Regions from separate parts of the Brucella sp. TWI432 genome, predicted to be linked through region 2. Evidence: riboswitches for the same ligand, from Rfam matches in the RefSeq annotation. Region 2 holds a riboswitch; the other holds the start of a gene.

Region 1 (5,884 bases), on a different contig from region 2:
GATAGCCGTGTAGGTTCATCTGGCCAAGGCCGATGGCGTGACTCTCATCATTGCCGCGTGCAACGGATGGCACCGAGCCAATATGGCTCATGTCTGAAACAGCCGTCAGAGCACGGATTGAGGTTTCGATGGTCTTGCCAAAATCCGGGCTGTCCATGGCTGCTGCAATATTGAGCGAGCCGAGGTTGCAGGAAATATCCTTGCCCAAATGCTCATAAGACAAATCTTCATTGAAGATGCTGGCTTCACTCACCTGAAGAATTTCCGAGCAGAGATTGCTCATGGTGATGCGGCCATCGATTGGATTGGCGCGGTTCACCGTGTCTTCAAACATGATGTATGGATAGCCGGACTCAAACTGGATTTCCGCCAGAACCTGAAAGAAATCACGCGCATTGATCTTCTTCTTGCGGATACGGCCGTCATCAACCATTTCCCGATATTTTTCGGTGATCGAAATCTCGGTCATCGGCACGCCATAGACGCGTTCAACGTCATAAGGCGAGAAGAGATACATATCTTCGTCGTTTTTAGCGAGTTCGAACGTGATGTCGGGAATCACAACACCAAGCGACAATGTCTTGATGCGGATTTTTTCGTCCGCATTTTCACGCTTGGTATCGAGGAAGCGCATAATATCAGGGTGATGAGCGTGCAGATAAACCGCACCCGCACCTTGACGCGCACCAAGCTGGTTAGCGTAGGAGAATGAATCCTCCAAAAGCTTCATCACCGGAATAATGCCGGAAGACTGGTTCTGAATCTGTTTGATCGGTGCGCCGGATTCACGAATATTGGTCAGGCTCAGAGCCACACCGCCGCCACGCTTTGAAAGCTGAAGCGCCGAATTGATGGAGCGACCAATCGATTCCATGTTGTCTTCAACGCGTAGCAAGAAGCACGAGACCAGCTCGCCGCGCTGCTTTTTGCCTGCATTGAGGAAGGTCGGCGTTGCTGGCTGATAACGGCCCGCAATAATTTCATCGACCATTTCGCGTGCGTGCTGTTCGTTGCCACGTGCAAGCGTCAGCGCCACCATGCAGACACGATCTTCGTAGCGCTCGAGATAGCGCTTACCGTCGAAGGTCTTCAACGTATAGCTGGTGTAATATTTGAATGCGCCAAGGAAGGTCGGGAAGCGGAACTTCTTGTCATAGGCATGATCGAAAAGATCGCGCACGAAATTAAAGGAATACTGGTCCAGCACTTCCCGCTCATAATAGCCTTCAGCGACCAGATAATCGAGCTTTTCACGCAGATTATGGAAGAACACCGTGTTCTGGTTGACGTGCTGCAGGAAATATTGCTGTGCCGCCTGGCGGTCGCGATGCAGCTGAATCTTCCCCTCATCATCATAGAGGTTCAGCATTGCATTGAGCGCGTGATAATCGAGCGAGGTCTCAGCAGGTTTCTGCGGCTTGCTGCCTGATGCAGCAACCGTCGCCGCAGATGACTCCTGCTTTTGCGAAGCAGCGACTGTCTCGTGCTCACGGGTCAGGGTTGTGTCTGCCGTGTCCAAAATCGTTCCATCCCGTCTTTAACATTGCCAATGTCTTCGTCGGTTCCCAGAAGCTCAAAACGATAGAGGTAGGGAACCTGACATTTGGCAGAAATGATGTTGCCTGCGAGGCCAAAGGCCTCCCCGAAATTGCTGTTTCCAGCGGCAATGACGCCGCGAATGAAGGATCGGTTATCCGCATCATTAAGAAAGCGGATGACCGGCTTGGGAACAGCACCTTTCGCGCCTCCGCCGCCATAGGTTGGTGTTACGAGCACAAAAGGCTCGTTGACCCGCAACAGGCCCACATTGTCTTCATAGCTTTCCAGCGGAATGCGCTTTGAGCGCATCCCCAGACGCATCACAAAGCGATGCGTGTTTTCCGAACGGCTGGAAAAATAGACGATCTGGCCCATAACAAACCCCGGCAGCGGAAGGGATTATGCCAGCGCGCTGATCATATCCGGACGAAAACCAGCCCAATGGGATTCACCGGCAACAACAACCGGCACCTGACGGTAGCCCAGTCCCTGAACGAGATCATACGCATCGCTATCCGCGGAAATGTCGATAACATCATATTCAATGCCCTGACGATCGAGCGCGCGGGTGGTTGCTGTGCACTGGACGCAGGCGGGCTTGCTATAGACGGTGACGTTCATTTTTTCCTCACTGGGGATAGATTGGTATGGGTTGCGGCTACTGGAGTAACGACGCACAAAGACGCTCGCACATGGTAAAATGCGCGCGGAAAAACTCGGAAACTGAAGAAATGCGGCTCACCCCACTGGCAAGCCATGCACACTAGCCCGTAAAGGGCGGACCGGAACTATTCTGTTTCAAATCACTCGACATGCTTTTCACCCCGAAGCTATTGAGAGGGATATACGGGGCACCAAAAAACATGGCAGCACAGTGCCACACTTTATCGCGCGCCAACCGGACACCCCGCCCGTGGACGTTACGTTCAAGGCAGGTCTCCTGGCTCACGGCTCACCGCCCTCATCCGTCTTCCCGGCCTGTGCCAGTGACATCTGGATTTGAGCTTGCCGCTTACAGTTGCGGGGGCAGCTACGGCTTAACAACATCCACGATGAATGCAGCGCACCGTATTCCCATCTTCGCTTTCAATTCTCACGAATCGTAAGAACCTTGAACACAATATGTAGTACCTGAAGTTAAAACTTCGTCAATGGATAGATGCTTCAAAAAAAATTAAATCTAATTTTGTTGCGCTGCGGCTGTGAATAACAGGGATATTTTATGGTGCCCGACCACAGACGGGCCAAACCAGTGAACAGGTAATCCGATAGATAGATTCGCGGCATTCGACAATCTGACAGAGACGCTCACACACAATATATAGCGAAGCCGTCCAGCACCCGGCACATAATCCGAGCCCAGCCACAGCAGCTCTCAGAAATTATGTTTCGCCTTACAAATCATGCAAAAAATCTCAACACGGGATCAATGGTTTGCGCGACTGCTCAATAGAGCGCGCCATTGAATGGCTTATGATCCTCGCTCTTCCTCGAAGGGATAATTTGACAGCCGGGCTTCATATCCTGTATCGATCCATCAAATTCTGAACATTGTTCAGCATGCTGAACAATTAAGAAGGGATCCTCCCAAGCATCTCTTCAGACGACCGATGCACCGGCGGCATCGGGAAACTGCTGGTCTGGCTTTGCTATATGTGAAAGCCAGACCATTTAAAACCCAGAGTCTCGGCACCGGCGAGGAATGAGAGACCTCGGCACTGGGGAAATTTGGATAAGGGTGGAAAGTATGACTGTAGGGATCAAGCCATTTTCGTTCGATACCGTTGGCTCAATGCTCGTTGAGTGGAGTGCCGCGAAGCGTCTTGGCGAAATTCTGGGCGAACGGTTTTCCGAACGCAAAATCCTCATCGTAACCGACAAGGGTCTGCACAAGGCTGGCGTACTCAACGAAGCACTGGCTTCACTTGAAAAGGCGGGCTTCGTCACCAGTATTTTCGATGCTGTTGTTGCTGATCCGCCGGAATCGGTTTTGTTTGAATGTGTCAATCAGGCCAAGTCGGCAGGCTGCGATATCGTATTGGGGCTGGGCGGCGGCTCTTCAATGGATATTGCCAAGCTTGCTGCCGTGCTTATCGTTTCTGAGCAGGAACTGTCTGAACTTTATGGCATTGGCAAAGTGCAGGGCACGCGTCTGCCGCTGATCCAGATTCCGACCACCGCTGGCACCGGATCGGAAGTGACAAACATCACGATTCTGACCACCGGCGAAACCACCAAGATGGGTGTCGTTTCCCGCCAGCTTTACGCGGATTTCGTCATTCTGGATGCAGAGCTGACCTGCGGTCTGCCAGCGCTTCACACAGCAGCCACCGGCATCGACGCCATGGTTCACGCAATCGAAGCCTATACCAGCCGCATCAAGAAAAATCCTCTTTCCGATGCTTTTGCGCGCGAAGCGTTGAAACTTTTGTCGGCCAATCTTGTTGCAGCCTGTGAAAACGGCAAAGATCGTCACGCCCGTGAAGCCATGCTGCTTGGTGCAAATTTCGCAGGGCAAGCTTTCTCGAACTCCCCGGTAGGCGCCGTTCATGCACTGGCTTATCCACTTGGCGGTCATTATCATGTACCGCATGGCCTCTCCAATGCCCTGATGCTGGGGCCAGTGCTGCGCTTTAACATGGCGGGTGCTGCCGAGCTTTATGCAGAACTCGCTGACCTTCTGATTGGCAAATCAGAGGGTACAACCGAAGAACGTTCAGCAGCTTTCGTTGCATATATGGAAGACCTGATGAACCGTTCCGGTGCTCCACGTCGCCTGCGCGATGTCGGCGTCACAGAAGAAAGCCTCGAAATGCTTGCAGGCGATGCAATGCTTCAGACGCGTCTTCTGGGTAACAACGCTGTTGACGTGACGGAAGCTGACGCGCTTGCGCTTTATCGCGAAGCCTTCTGAGTTAGCAAATATCATTTAAATCCAGACGCGGAAGAGTGCTCCCAATAAGCGCTCTTCTACGGCCTGCTTCATCCTTTCGGAGTTAAAACCTTGAGCACTGAACGCATCGACGGTCAGGAGCAGCCATATTGGCCTGCCGGACCGTTTAAAATCCGCTTGCCCTTCGTTCATTATAAATTCGAATGGCCTGACTATTTCCAAGGTCTATTGATGTGCGCGGTGGATCTTTCAGCAATTCCATTGATGACAGAACTTCTTGGCATGCCCTTTGAAGTGGCGCTCGCCGTCGTCATCCTGAACGGTCTTTTCTATCTCGCGCACCATCTGCTAGGCGATCCGGTTGTGCCAGGCTGGATCACCCCCGCTATTCCCCTTCTCATGGCTTATTGCGCCACTTTCCCAGAAGGACCGGAACGCGTGCATGCCCTTGTCGCGTTCCAGATGATGCTCGGGTTGTTTTCGATCTTCATCGGGGCGACAGGGTTGGCGCATCGTGTCGTTCAGCTGATACCATCTGCCATCAAAGCAGGTGTCATCGTGGGAGCTGGTTTTGCTGCAGTTATTACTGTTTTCAAAGTCGGCGGTCGCTTTGATACATTCCCGTTTACGATCAGCATCGCTGTTGGCATGGGTTTCTATGTGATTTTTTCGCGCCAATTTGCGCGTATCAAAAACAGCAATCCTCTTTTGGCAACCATCGGCAAGCTCGGTATCTTTCCGATCATTTTGCTTGCAGTCATCATCGCGCCGCTTTTTGGCGAAGCACCATGGCCAACAATCGAATGGTCCTTCACAAGCCCGGATTTTGGCACTCTCTGGCGAGAATATACAATATTTGGCCTTGGCATGCCTCCGCTGTCCATGTTCCTCACCGCTGTTCCCACGATGCTGGCAGCCTATATCGTGCTCTTTGGCGATGTATTGCAGAGCCGAGCTATATTGAAGGAAGCTGACGAAGCGCGCCCTGACGAAAAGATCGACTATAGTCCTGACCGCGCGCACCTGATCTTCGGTGGACGCAATGCCGCAATGAGTGTGCTCGGGCCAGATGTCTGCATGTGCGGGCCACTTTGGTCGGCAATGCATGTGGTGATTGTAGAGCGTTTCTCGCAAGGGAAAAAAGCCATGCACTCGCTTTTTGGTGGCGCAGGCTCTTTCCGCTGGGGAACCAATACAGGTTTGCTCCTCATGCCGATTGTGACGCTTGTTCAGCCGATCCTGGGTGTAGCATTGGCGCTGACTCTGCTTATTCAGGGATATGTATCGGTGCGTGTTGGCATTCTGGAAGCACGTTCGCAGCGCGATCTTGGCATTGCCGGCATCGTTGGCGCCGTTCTGGCTACACGCGGGGCAGCCTGGGCATTTGCTACCGGCGTCATCCTTTGTCTGCTCGTCTATGGTCGTGATTTCTTCAAAGGCGAAACTGACAGC
Region 2 (5,884 bases):
ATGACCTTATGCCCGGCTTTCACCAGATTGGCGGCCATCGGTCCGCCCATGTTGCCAAGGCCGATAAAAGCGATAGTGGCCATGATTTTCTCCCATATAGATATGTATCAGCGTCCGATCATATGGCGTGCAACAATGACGCGCATGATCTCGTTTGTGCCTTCAAGAATCTGGTGAACGCGCAGATCGCGGACAAGTTTTTCGATGCCGTAATCATGAAGGTAGCCATAGCCGCCCAGAATTTGCAGCGCGTCATTGGCCACATCAAAACCAGTGTCAGTAACAAAGCGTTTGGCCATGGCTGACCATTTGCCGGCATCATGGGTTTTGCGATCAAGCTTGCTTGCAGCCGAGTAAAGAAGCTGTCGTGCTGCCGAGAGCTCGGTCTCCATATCCGCCAGGCGGAACTGCAATGCCTGAAAGCGATCAATTGTCTGGCCGAAAGCCTTGCGCTGGTTTGAGTATTCCAGTGCCTTGTTCAGCGCCGATCGTGCGCCGCCCAGCGAGCATGCGGCGATGTTCAAGCGTCCGCCATCAAGGCCTGCCATAGCGATCTTAAAACCGGTGCCCTCGTCACCCAGACGATTTGCAACTGGCACGCGGCAATTGTCGAAAATCACCGTTCGGGTGGGTTGCATGTTCCAGCCCATCTTGTGCTCATTGGCACCAAATGACAGGCCGGGCGCATCTTTCGGCACAACAATGGCAGAAATGCCCTTCGGGCCGTCCTCGCCGGTACGCACCATTGTGACATACAGGTCAGTGGCGCCTGCACCGGAAATAAACTGCTTGGTGCCATTAAGCACATAATGATCGCCATCGCGCTGCGCGCGGGTGGAAAGTGCGGCTGCGTCGGAACCGGATCCGGGTTCTGTCAGGCAATAGCTCGCAAGCCAGTCCATTGATGTGAGCTTGGGCAGGAATGTCTGGCGCTGGCTTTCATCGCCAAACGTATCGATCATCCATGCAGCCATGTTGTGGATGGAGATAAAGGCTGAAAAAGCGGGGCAGGCCTCGGCGATTGCCTCGAAAATAAGGACCGCGTCTGAGCGCTTGAGTGCTGATCCGCCCACGTCTTCGCGAACGTAGATGCCGCCCATGCCGAGTGGGCCGGTTTCTTTTATGACGTCAATCGGGAAATGTCTCTCGCGATCCCATTGCAGTGCATAAGGCGCAACGCAATCGGATGCAAAGCCGCGGGCCATATCCTGAATGGCGCGCTGATCCTCGTTGAGTTCAAACTGGTTCTGGTCGGCAGTATCCATGGTTTCCTCCCTATGAGCACCGCATCCTCCTGAAGCGACTAGATCACAATGACGCGCGGCTGCCAACGCTGCTTTGGAATAATGTTGCTCACTTTTGTAATAAACTGATGCGCATTTTTGCATATAAGCTTGCCGCAATCGCTGGTGATTGCCAGTGGCATAAACTTGGGATAGGCAAGCTCGCATGACACGCGCAATCATGTTTCAGGGAACGGGTTCGGATGTCGGCAAAAGCGTGCTTGTTGCCGGTCTTTGCCGTCTGGCACGCAATCGGGGGCTGAAAGTCTGGCCCTTCAAGCCGCAAAATATGTCAAACAATGCAGCCGTCAGCGAGGATGGCGGTGAGATTGGTCGCGCGCAATGGCTTCAGGCTCTGGCGTGCGGTGTGCCGTCATCGGTGCATATGAACCCGGTTCTGCTAAAACCACAGACCGATATGGGCAGTCAGGTCGTTGTGCAGGGAAAAGTGCGTGGCGAGGCGCGCGGGCGTTATTATCAACTATTGAAGCCGCAGCTGATGGCCGCGGTGATGGAATCCTTTGATCTTATCAGTGAAGGTGCTGATCTGGTGTTGATTGAAGGGGCGGGGTCGCCTGCCGAAATTAATCTGCGCGCCGGTGATATTGCCAATATGGGCTTTGCCACACGTGCAAATGTGCCGGTGGTGCTGGTGGGAGATATTGATCGGGGCGGAGTGATTGCATCACTGGTCGGAACGCATGCAATTCTGGCCGAAGAAGACCGTGCCATGGTGCGTGGCTTTCTGATCAACAAGTTTCGTGGCGATGTTTCGCTGTTTGATGATGGTCTTGAGGCAATTACCCGTTTTACGGGCTGGCGATCGTTTGGTGTCGTGCCGTGGCTTAAAGCCGTGTCGCGTTTGCCTGCGGAGGATTCGGTGGTGCTGGAACGCGCAACGCGGGGTGATGCCAAGGCGTTGAAAGTGGCAGTTCCCATGTTGCCGCGCATTGCGAATTTCGATGATCTTGATCCGCTGAAAGCGGAGTGTGAGGTTGAAGTTGTGATGGTTCCGCCCGGCCAACCACTGCCGCATGATGCAGGGCTTGTGGTTTTGCCGGGGACGAAATCGACGATTGCCGATCTGATTGCCTTTCGTGAAAACGGCTGGGAGCGCGATTTGCAGCTTCACGTGCGGCGCGGCGGGCATGTGCTTGGCATTTGCGGCGGGTTTCAGATGCTCGGCAAACGGATCAGCGACCCGGACGGTATCGAGGGACAGGTGCGCGACATCGACGGGTTGGGACTGCTGGACGTCGAAACCATGATGGAGCCGGAGAAAGTCGTGCGCAATGTTGTGGCGCACTCACAGCTTTATGATGCTAAGCTTGATGGCTATGAGATTCATATCGGGCGTACCACTGGCCCTGATGTGATCCGGCCATTTTCGCGGATCGGTGATCATGATGATGGTGCCGTTTCTGCGAGCGGACGTATCATGGGGACTTATCTGCATGGTGCTTTCAGTGCAGATGCGTTCCGGCATAGATTTCTGGCGGGGCTCGGTGTGTGCGGTTCAGGTGGGAACTATCGCGAAAGCATTGAAACCGCGCTTGATGAACTGGCTGATGGCCTTGAGTCCTGCCTTGATATTGACGGGTTGTTTGCACTCGATTGACGCCGCAACAGTGAACGCCTAATGTCACTTTATGCAATAGGTCTTTGCCGGAACGAATCCCGGCGATACCAAAAAGGGAATGCGACGGACGGACCCAATCCGGGCGTCTTTATCGCAGCCGACCCCGCGACTGTAGAGCGGAGAGGGATGAGGCAAGCCGGGCAACTGGCAACCACTGGAAACATCAGCGTTTCTGGGAAGGTGCATCACTCCCCACGACCCGTGAGCCAGGAGACCTGCCTGTTGCGTGAAGGACATTATGTCCGCACCCCCTGGGAGGTTTTCCCTGCTGCCTGCACGGAGGTTGTCATGGCTGCGCGTAACGAAAATACACTTTCCAATACACTCCCTCTCTCCCTTGCTGCTCGTCTTGGAACGGCAGTGGTGTCGCTCATGCTCGGCGCATTTCTGATTTACGGCGTTGGGATAGCCCATTCTGATATGCTGCATGATTCGGCGCATGACACGCGTCATTCATACGGTTTTCCCTGCCACTAAGCCTTTAGCTTTTAAAACAGGAAATAAGCAGCGCTCGATGGGGGACAATCATCGAAGCGGGATTGCTGTTGAGGGAATGAAATGTTGATCCGTTATCTTCTGGCCACGCTTGCTGCTGGCCTTCTGGCAGGGCTTCTCGTGACGCCTGCCATGTATTTGAAAACCGTTCCGTTGATCATTCAGGCGGAAACTTATGAAGACGCCGGTGGCGGTCATAGCCATGGTGACGCCGAAGCGGCTGCGCCACACGACCATGCTGCGGTGGCTGCCAGTGATGGCGAAGAAGAAGAGGGCGCTGAACTGCCGTTCGGTCGTCTTGGCAACACATTGCTTGCCAATCTCGTGGCCGGTGCAGGTTTTGCCCTGCTTCTGGGTGGGGTTGCGCTTCTTCTCGGTCGCCGTATTACACCGCAGAATGGTATCCTCTGGGGGATAGCCGGCTTTTTTGCGGTCGCTTTCCTGCCAGCTTTAGGGCTTTCGCCGGAATTGCCTGCGATGCCTGCCGCCGATCTGGCGCAGCGTCAGCTCTGGTGGATCTTGACCGTGGTGTTGAGTGGTGTCGGCATCTATCTGCTGGTTTTGCGTGCTGAGATTGTTTCTAAAATCCTTGGACTGGTGCTGATTATCTCCCCACATCTTTATGGTGCACCGCATCCGCACGATATTGCATCACCAATTCCAGCGCTGCTTGCTTCGCAATATGCCGTCGCATCGCTTGCAACAAACCTGTTCATGTGGGCAGTGATTGGTCTTGCGCTGGGCTGGTTTATTCAGGCCTATGCAAAGTCGGATATTGAAGGCTGATAGGCATGGCTCTGCCACGAAATGAAAATGCAAAAATCACGTTCGTTCTTGGCGGAGCCCGATCCGGTAAGTCGTCTTATGCGGAGAAACTGGTTGAAGGCTCAGGTCTTCAACCCGTCTATCTTGCGACAGGGCGCGCATTCGACAAAGAAATGGAAAGCCGCATCTCCATTCACCGCGATCGTCGCGGGCGTGAATGGCAGACGGTGGAGGAGCCACTCGACCTTGTGGGCGCGCTTGAAAAATGCGTGCGGCATGACCGCTTTGTGCTGGTCGATTGCTTGACGCTCTGGGTCACCAATCTGATGATGGCAGAGCAGAATATCGCTGCTGAAACTGAGACGCTGATAGCGGCATTGCCTGAGCTTTCAGGTCCGGTTGTTTTCGTTTCCAACGAAGTTGGTTTAGGCATTGTGCCGGAAAATCGGATGGCGCGCGCGTTTCGCGATTCAGCCGGGTTTTTGCATCAGGCTGTGGCATCAGTGGCAGATGAAGTTTATTTCATGGCGGCAGGTCTGTCGCTCAAAATGAAGGGTTAATTTGATGCAGGGACAGAAAATTCCAGCAACGGTGATCACCGGATTCTTAGGTTCCGGCAAGACGACACTGATCCGTAATCTGCTGGAAAATGCCAATGGCAAGCGTATTGCGCTTATCATCAATGAGTTTGGCGATCTGGGCGTCGATGGTGGAATTCTCAAAGGCTGCGGCATTGAAAGCTGCCGTGAGGAAGACGTGATCGAACTCAACAATGGCTGCATCTGCTGCACCGTTGCTGATGATTTCATTCCGACCATGACCAAGCTTTTGGACCGTGCGGACCGCCCCGATCATATTGTGATTGAGACATCCGGTTTGGCACTGCCGCAGCCGCTGGTCGCAGCTTTCAACTGGCCTGAAATCAAGACGCAGGTAACAGTCGATGGCGTGGTGACGGTTATCGATGCCGCTGCCGTTGCCGAAGGTCGTTTTGCGGATGACCACGATAAGGTGGATGCACAGCGCGCAGCGGACGAATCTCTTGATCATGAAAGCCCTTTAGAGGAACTTTTTGAGGATCAGATTCATGCAGCTGACCTGATTGTTCTCAATAAGGCCGATCTCGTTGATCCGTCGAAACTCGATAGCGTGAAGGCCGATGTGGCTGAACGCTCAACGCGTCGCGTCAACATGGTGCCAGCAAGCTTTGGCAAGCTTGGTGCAGACGTATTGCTCGGCCTTGGAGTGGGGACGGAAGACGATATTGCCAACCGCAAGTCGCATCATGAAATCCACCATGCTGATGGCCATGAGCATGATCATGATGAGTTTGAAAGCTTTGTCGTTGAAGCGGGCTCGGTTGCTGATCCGAAGGCATTTACCGAGAAGCTAAAGGCTGTGATTGCGGAACATGATGTTCTGCGTCTCAAAGGCTTTGTCGATGTGCCGGGGAAGCCGATGCGTCTGGTTGTGCAGGCCGTTGGTCCGCGTATTGAGCATTATTTCGACCGCCCATGGGGTAAGGATGAAGTGCGCAATACGCGTCTTGTCGTCATTGGTCTGCATGAGATTGATGAACAGGCGATCATCAAAGCCGTGAAAGATGCGACCTCGTAATGCATCTCTTACTTGCCCAGAAGGGAACGATCAGCGACGGCAATGAGGCCGTCGACCTCGGTCAGACGCCGGGCGATATCTTGTT

The links. A riboswitch is a leader RNA that binds a small molecule or an ion and turns the genes downstream of it on or off. The one in region 2 is predicted to bind cobalamin.
Positions count from the first base shown of each region.
Region 1: it holds a riboswitch for cobalamin, as region 2 does, so the genes downstream of both, nrdH (glutaredoxin-like protein NrdH) here and ABE527_RS06095 (CbtB domain-containing protein) in region 2, are expected to answer to the same signal.

Region 1 is NZ_JBDJNL010000007.1:108,005-113,888, reverse strand. Features, by position in the region: gene nrdE (class 1b ribonucleoside-diphosphate reductase subunit alpha) at 1-1,519, opposite strand, end outside; gene nrdI (class Ib ribonucleoside-diphosphate reductase assembly flavoprotein NrdI) at 1,495-1,914, opposite strand; gene nrdH (glutaredoxin-like protein NrdH) at 1,939-2,160, opposite strand; cobalamin riboswitch at 2,453-2,668, opposite strand; gene ABE527_RS12115 (iron-containing alcohol dehydrogenase) at 3,287-4,453, shown strand; gene ABE527_RS12110 (hypothetical protein) at 4,544-5,884, shown strand, end outside.
Region 2 is NZ_JBDJNL010000002.1:214,426-220,309, forward strand. Features, by position in the region: gene mmsB (3-hydroxyisobutyrate dehydrogenase) at 1-83, opposite strand, end outside; gene ABE527_RS06085 (isobutyryl-CoA dehydrogenase) at 108-1,265, opposite strand; gene ABE527_RS06090 (cobyric acid synthase) at 1,450-2,901, shown strand; cobalamin riboswitch at 2,923-3,159, shown strand; gene ABE527_RS06095 (CbtB domain-containing protein) at 3,211-3,399, shown strand; gene ABE527_RS06100 (CbtA family protein) at 3,481-4,203, shown strand; gene cobU (bifunctional adenosylcobinamide kinase/adenosylcobinamide-phosphate guanylyltransferase) at 4,209-4,742, shown strand; gene cobW (cobalamin biosynthesis protein CobW) at 4,747-5,799, shown strand; gene cobN (cobaltochelatase subunit CobN) at 5,799-5,884, shown strand, end outside.